DNA from 2 places in the Embleya sp. NPDC050154 genome. Region 1 is predicted to be linked to the other one. Evidence: riboswitches for the same ligand, from Rfam matches in the RefSeq annotation. Region 1 holds a riboswitch; the other holds the start of a gene.
What was found. A riboswitch is a leader RNA that binds a small molecule or an ion and turns the genes downstream of it on or off. The one in region 1 is predicted to bind cobalamin.
Positions count from the first base shown of each region.

Region 2: it holds a riboswitch for cobalamin, as region 1 does, so the genes downstream of both, ACIBSV_RS15160 (energy-coupling factor ABC transporter permease) here and metE (5-methyltetrahydropteroyltriglutamate--homocysteine S-methyltransferase) in region 1, are expected to answer to the same signal.

Region 1 is NZ_JBITJP010000001.1:463,536-467,053, reverse strand. It holds gene ACIBSV_RS02150 (flagellar hook-length control protein FliK) at 1-467, shown strand, start outside; cobalamin riboswitch at 688-909, shown strand; gene metE (5-methyltetrahydropteroyltriglutamate--homocysteine S-methyltransferase) at 1,066-3,390, shown strand.
Region 2 is NZ_JBITJP010000006.1:102,148-105,834, forward strand. It holds gene ACIBSV_RS15150 (class II aldolase/adducin family protein) at 689-1,543, shown strand; gene ACIBSV_RS15155 (RDD family protein) at 1,690-2,235, shown strand; cobalamin riboswitch at 2,425-2,634, shown strand; gene ACIBSV_RS15160 (energy-coupling factor ABC transporter permease) at 2,662-3,375, shown strand; gene ACIBSV_RS15165 (energy-coupling factor ABC transporter substrate-binding protein) at 3,372-3,687, shown strand, end outside.

The DNA.
Region 1 (3,518 bases):
CCGCCACCGCCCAGATCACCGTGAGCGCACCCGCCGCCTACGCCATCGACCCCACCAAGGGCTCCGCCGGCGTCTGCCCGGACGCCAACGGGGTGACCGTGATCGTCGACTTCCAGGAACTCGGCGGCGCCACGCTCACCCGTTGCGCGCCCGGCGACCAGGCCACCGGTCTGGCCGCGCTCAAGAACGCCGGCTTCCAGATCCAGGGCACGAACCGGTGGGGCGAGGCGTTCATCTGCCGGATCGAGGGCAAGCCCGGCACGGACACCGAGCCCTGCGTCAACACCCCTCCGGCGTCCGCGTATTGGTCGTACTGGCACGCGCCGAACAACGGCACTTGGACGTACAGCTCGTGGGGTGCGACCAACCGCAAGCCCCCGCTGGGCAGCTTCGAGGGCTGGTCCTTCTCCAAGGACAAGACCTCCACCACCAATCCGCCCCCGCGCGTGGCCCCCACGCGCCCGTAGGGCCGACCCGGCGTCGGATCCGAAGCGAGGTCGTCCTCGGCTCCGCGACCGCGTTCGTTCCGCCGGTCATCGCCGACGCGCGTGATTCGGTCGGAACGAACGCCGGGAACGGACCGCGCACGCCTGCCCGATCGGCGCCGGCGGCGGCATCCGCCTCGCGCGTACGTCGTTTCACCGTCCACCGGGTGGACTCGCCTGCCGGACGCGCCCATCGCCGGCTAAGCTGACGGACGCAGTCGGTTCGCCCTGCCCGCCAGGCAGGCGCGTCGTAAGAGGGAACCCGGTGTGAATCCGGGACTGCCCCGCAGCGGTGAGTGGGAACGACCGCCGTCAACAGCACTGGGCCCCAGGACGGGCCCGGGAAGCGACGGCCAGTAGGAGTCCGCCCTTTCGGTGGACGCGCCCACGAGTCCGAAGACCTGCCACTGCCCGTGTGCCGACGAGGCACACGGTGATCTCGGTGACCTCGTGGGCGGGTCGGCGGACAACCCCGGTGGCACACGTGCGCGACAGCGCCGAAACGCCCCGGCGGCTTGCCATCCCTTCGCGCCCTCGATCCGTCCCGGGATTCCGGAGACAACTCGCGAAGGAGAGTTCCGTGACCACCAAGTCCGCAGCCGCGGCAACCCGCGCCACCGTGTACGGCTACCCCCGACAGGGCCCGCGCCGGGAGTTGAAGAAGGCCATCGAGGGCTACTGGGCCGGTCGGGTCACCGCCGACGGGCTTCGCGAGACCGCGGCCGAACTGCGCCGCGCCAACCGCGATCGGCTCGCCGATGCCGGTGTACACGAGGTGCCCACCGGCGACTTCTCGCTCTACGACCACGTCCTGGACACCACCGTGATGGTCGGCGCGATCCCGCCCCGCCACCGTGCGGCCGTCGAAGCCGACGCCCTGGACGGCTACTTCGCGATGGCGCGCGGCACCCAGGAGGTGGCGCCGCTGGAGATGACCAAGTGGTTCGACACGAACTACCACTACCTGGTCCCCGAACTCGGCCCCGACACCGTGTTCTCCGCGAACTCCGCCAAGCAGGTCGCCGAGTTCGAGGAGGCCGTCGCACAGGGCCTGACCGCCCGCCCCGTACTGGTCGGACCGATCACCTACCTCCTGCTCGCCAAGCCCGCGCCCGGCGTCGCGGCCGACTTCCAGCCGCTGACCCTGTTGGATCGACTACTGCCGGTGTACGCCGAGGTGCTCGCCGACCTGCGCGCGGCCGGCGCCGAGTGGGTGCAACTGGACGAACCCGCGCTGGTCCAGGACCGCAGCTTCGCCGAACTCAACGCCATCGCACGCGCCTACCGCGACCTCGGCGCGCTCACCGACCGGCCCAGGCTGCTGGTCGCCTCGTACTTCGACCGCCTCGGCGAGGCGTTGCCGATCCTGGCCAAGGCGCCGATCGAGGGGCTCGCCCTCGACTTCACCGGAGCCGCGTTCGCCAACCTGGACGCCCTGGCCGCCGTCGGCGGACTGCCCGGCAAGCGCCTGGTCGCCGGCGTCGTCGACGGGCGCAACGTGTGGATCAACGACCTCGGCAGGTCGCTGGCCACCCTGGGTACCCTGCTGGGCCTGGCCGAGCGCGTCGACGTGTCCGCGTCCTGCTCCCTGTTGCACGTGCCCCTGGACGCCGGCGACGAGCGCGACATCGACCCGCAGGTCTCCCGATGGCTCGCCTTCGCCCGGCAAAAGACCGAGGAGATCGTCACGTTGGCCCGCGGCCTGGGCCAGGGCACGGACACCATCGCGACCCATCTCGCCGCCAACCGGGCCGACCTGGCCGCGCGCAAGACCTCCGCCCTGACCCGCGACCCCGCCGTACGTGCCCGCGCCGCCGCGGTCACCGACGCGGACGGCCGGCGCAGCCTGCCCTACGCCGAGCGCGCCGCGGCCCAACGTGCCCACCTGGGACTCCCGTTGCTGCCGACGACCACGATCGGCTCCTTCCCGCAGACCGGCGAGCTGCGCACCGCCCGCGCCGACCTGCGCGCCGGACGCATCGACGAGGCAGGCTACGAGGAACGCATCGAGTCCGAGATCCGCGACGTGATCTCCTTCCAGGAGAAGGCCGGAATCGACGTCCTGGTGCACGGCGAGGCCGAACGCAACGACATGGTGCAGTACTTCGCCGAACAACTCACCGGATACGTGGCCACCCGGCACGGCTGGGTCCAGTCGTACGGCACCCGGTACGTGCGCCCGCCGATCCTGGCCGGCGACATCTCCCGTCCCGAGCCGATGACCGTGCGCTGGACCTCGTTCGCCCAGTCGTTGTCCGACCGCCCCGTCAAGGGCATGCTCACCGGCCCCGTCACCATGCTCGCGTGGTCCTTCGTGCGCGACGACCAGCCGCTCGGAACCACCGCCCGGCAGGTCGCCCTGGCGCTGCGCGACGAGGTCCGCGACCTGGAGGACGCGGGGGGCTCGGTCATCCAGGTGGACGAACCAGCGCTGCGCGAGACACTGCCGCTGCGCGCCGCGGACCGCGCCGAATACCTGGCCTGGGCCACCGAGTCGTTCCGCCTGACCACCTCCGGCGTGCGCGCGGCCACCCAGATCCACACGCACATGTGCTACGCCGAGTTCGGCGACATCGTGCAGGCGATCGACGACCTCGACGCCGACGTGATCAGCCTGGAGGCCGCCCGTTCGCACATGCAGGTCGCCCGGGAGCTCGCCGCCCACGGCTATCCGCGCGAGGCCGGTCCCGGTGTGTACGACATCCACTCCCCGCGCGTCCCGAGTGCGGAGGAGGTGACCGCTCTGCTGCACGAGGGGTTGACCGCGATCCCCGCCGGGCGGTTGTGGGTCAACCCCGACTGCGGCCTCAAGACCCGCGGCTGGCCCGAGGTTCGCGCCTCGTTGGAGAACCTGGTGGCGGCGGCGCGCGGGGTACGGGCGACGCTCCCCGACGCCGCGTCCTGAGTCGGGACCACCGGGGCGGGGAAGGCACGCCCCGCCCCGGCGGTCCGGGTCGTCGCGGCGGCCATGCGTGCCCGAACGGCGTGCGATTGTCCACCGCGGGCTCACGGTTGGTGACGCACGGCACCGTT
Region 2 (3,687 bases), on a different contig from region 1:
CCGCGATCGGGTCGGCGTCGACTGCTGCGTTGGGATCGGCCTCGATTGCTTCGATGACATCCGCCTCGGTCACAGGGGTCCACTCGGTGTCGGACCCGGTCGGCAGGTCGCCTGATCTGCGCCGGGACGGCCTCGACCTTCGCGGGGGTTGTGCCATCTCCGCCCAACTCCTCGCGATCGGGCTCCTCGACGTCGAAGCCCGGGCGGGTGAACCCCGCCGGCCCGCGTCCGCCTTGGCCCGCACCGGCACCGGATCGCCGCGGCCGAACACGGGCGTCGCCGAGGGCGCCCGTGCGCCGATACTCACAACCTCCGTCGAATTCACGCCCCCGCCGCTCAAGTCACGCGCCCCTTCCCCCTGTGTGCGCCCGTTCTTTCCGCGCGCCCGTACTTTGCGCGTTGCCCGTATCTTGTGCGTCTGTCGCGGGTCCGGAAATTCGAGTTCGACTGCTTCGAACTCGACCTCCCGGACTCACTGAACGGCAGCGTAGAAGCAGCTCGAAGAGCCCTGCGGCCAATATTCGATTAATTTCCGGAAACCCGGTCCCAACGCGACCCGGGCGCTAAAATCCCCGGCCTCGCACGAACGGCCCGCCGTCGGGGGCTGTCCTGGGAAGTGACTCGCCGGTAGCGTCGGCCGCGTCCCACGCCCCGCATAGCAGTCCGAGTCGAGTTCGAGGAGACGCACATGTCCGGCACCGATGCTCCGCAGGCCCAGGACGTGCCGGGCCGGCAGCCGACCCCGCCGCTGCCGGTGTCCCCGGCCGACCTGAGCTTCGCCCTGCCGCCCACGTTCGAGACCGTCGAACAGGAGCGCCGGCACCGCAAGGAGCGGTTGACCGCGGCGTTGCGGCTGTTCGGTCGGTTCGGCTTCGAGGAGGGGGTGGCCGGCCACATCACCGCGCGTGATCCGGAGCTCACCGATCACTTCTGGGTCAACCCGTTCGGGATGTCGTTCAAGCACATCACCGTGGACGACCTGATTCTGGTCAACCACGAGGGACAGGTCGTCGAGGGCCGATTCCACGTCAACCAGGCCGCGTTCGCGATCCACTCGCAGATCCACGCGGCCCGTCCCGACGTGGTCGCGGCGGCACACAGCCACTCCGTGCACGGCCGGGCGATCTCCGCGCTCGGCATCCGACTCGAACCGATCACTCAGGACGTGTGCCCGTTCTACGAGGATCACGAGCTGTTCGACGACTACGCGGGCGTCGTACTCGACGCCGAGGAGGGCCGCCGCATCGCCAAGACGCTCGGCCCGCGGAAGGCGCTGATCCTGCGCAACCACGGCCTGCTCACGGTGGGGCAGTCGGTCGACGCGGCGGCGTGGTGGTTCATCACCATGGAGCGCTCCTGCCAGGTACAGCTGCTCGCCCAGGCGGCCGGCGAGCTCAAGCCGATCACGCCGGAAAACGCGCGGCTGACCCGGGAACAACTGGGCAACGACACGGTCGCCTGGATCAACTACAAACCGCTGTACGACGTGATCAGCCGCTCCGAGCCGGACCTGTTCGGCGTGGACGGCCCGATGACGATCTGATCACCCGAGAATCCGATCGCCGCCGTCGGCGCCGGATCCGGGCCATCCGGTCCCGGCCGCCGACCGGATCCGCCGACCGGGCGCAATCTCGCCGATATCCGGCCGCGTCGGGAGTCAAATCACCCGGTTGCGGAAAGTACAACAGCATGTACGAACGGAGCCTTCCGCGGCACTTCGCCCGCTCGGCGCGGCCCGCCCGCCCGCGCGCCCGGGTGTGGCTGCCCGAGGTCGCGAGCCCGGTCGGCCCCTCGGTGCTGTGGCGCCGGATCGGCCAGTTCGTGGTGGACGTGCTGGCGTCCGCGCTGTTGCCCGGCGCCGCGATGTTCCTGTTCGTCCTGCTGCCCACACATCCCGACGGTTCGATCCGCAGCGGCCCGCTGACCGCGACGATCACCGTCGGTGTGCTGATGGTCGCGCTGGCGATCCTGTTCTGGTACTGGGTACTGCGGCCCGCCGAGCACGACGGGCGCACGTGGGGCATGCAGATGTTCGGTATCCGGGTCGTGGACGTGTCCGGTGGGCGGGCGGGGCGGCGTCAGCTCGGGATCCGCTGGCTGCTGCTGTGCGTCGACGCGTTCGCGCTCGGCGCGGTCGGCCTGACCGCGGTGCTCACCAGCGAGCGGCGCCAGCGGGTCGGTGACCGGGTTGCGGGCACCGTGGTGGTCCGGGGCCGAGGACCCGGCCTGGACTGAGCACCGCGCGGCGTGCCTCGGCGCCGAGCCGCGCCACACCGCGCCACTCCGCATCGCACCGCAATCGCGCCCCGCCGCACCCGTCGACGATCACGCTCCGGAATGCGGCAATTGCTCGACCGCTCCGCCCGCATTGTGGTCTTGCGCACGGTTTGCAAAAGCCATCTTGTCGCCATGTCCATCCGACCACTAGTGTCGGCTCGCCGTGGTGCTCGGGAAGCCGGTTCGATGCCGGCGCGGCCCTCGCCACTGTGATCGGGAAGTTCTCCTCCACCCCCGCGGAAACGTTGATTCGTCGCCGCGGGAAGCCACTGGGACCGCTCGCGCGGCCCCGGGAAGGCGGAGATGTGAACGTACGACCCGTCAGCCAGGAGACCGGCCACGGCGATCGTCCGTCCACGAGGTGTTGGAGAGGGACCCTTCCTCATGCATATCGCAGAGGGCTATCTGCCCTGGGAACACGCTGCCGCCTGGGGCGTCGCGTCGGCCCCGTTCGTCGTCCACGGCGCCCGCGCGCTCACCCGCGAGGTACGCGACAAACCCGAGAACACGCTGCTGCTCGGCGCGTCCGGCGCGTTCTCGTTCGTGCTGTCCGCGCTCAAGATCCCTTCCGTCACCGGTAGTTGCTCCCATCCCACCGGTACCGGACTGGGCGCGATCCTGTTCCGGCCGCCGATCATGGCCGTACTGGGCACGATCACCCTGCTCTTCCAGGCGTTGCTGCTCGCGCACGGCGGGCTGACCACGCTCGGCGCGAACGTGTTCTCCATGGCGATCGTCGGCCCGTGGGCCGGCTACGGCGCGTATCGGCTGGCCCGTTCGCTCCTGGACGGACGCGGCGGCACCACTCCGCTGGATGTCGCGGTGTTCGTGGGCGCGTTCGTCGCGGACCTGAGCACCTACTGCGTCACCAGCGTGCAATTGGCCCTGGCCTTCCCCGACCCGGACAGCGGATTCGCGGGCGCGTTGGCCAAGTTCGGCGGCATCTTCTCCCTCACCCAGATCCCGCTGGCGATCAGCGAGGGTCTGCTGACCGTCCTGGTCGTGCGCTTGTTGCGGCAGTCCAGCCGCGGCGATCTGGTCCGGCTCGGTGTGGTCACGGACGCGCGGATCGCGCGCGAGGAGGAGAAGTCCAAGTGAAGCGCTCCACGAAGATCAACCTGCTGATCGTGTTGGCCGTGGTACTGCTCGCGGTCCTGCCCGTGGTGTTCGGCATGGGCGACCACAAGGACGAGCCGTTCGCGGGCGCCGACACCCAGGCGGAGACCGCGATCACCGAGAACGACCCGGACTACGAGCCGTGGTTCAGCCCGCTGTACGAACCGCCGTCCGGAGAGATCGAGTCCGGTCTGTTCGCGTTGCAGGCCGCCCTCGGCGCGGGCGTGGTCGGCTACATGTTCGGGGTCAAGCGCACCCGCCGCCGGCTCGCGCCGGATGCCTCGGACACGCCCG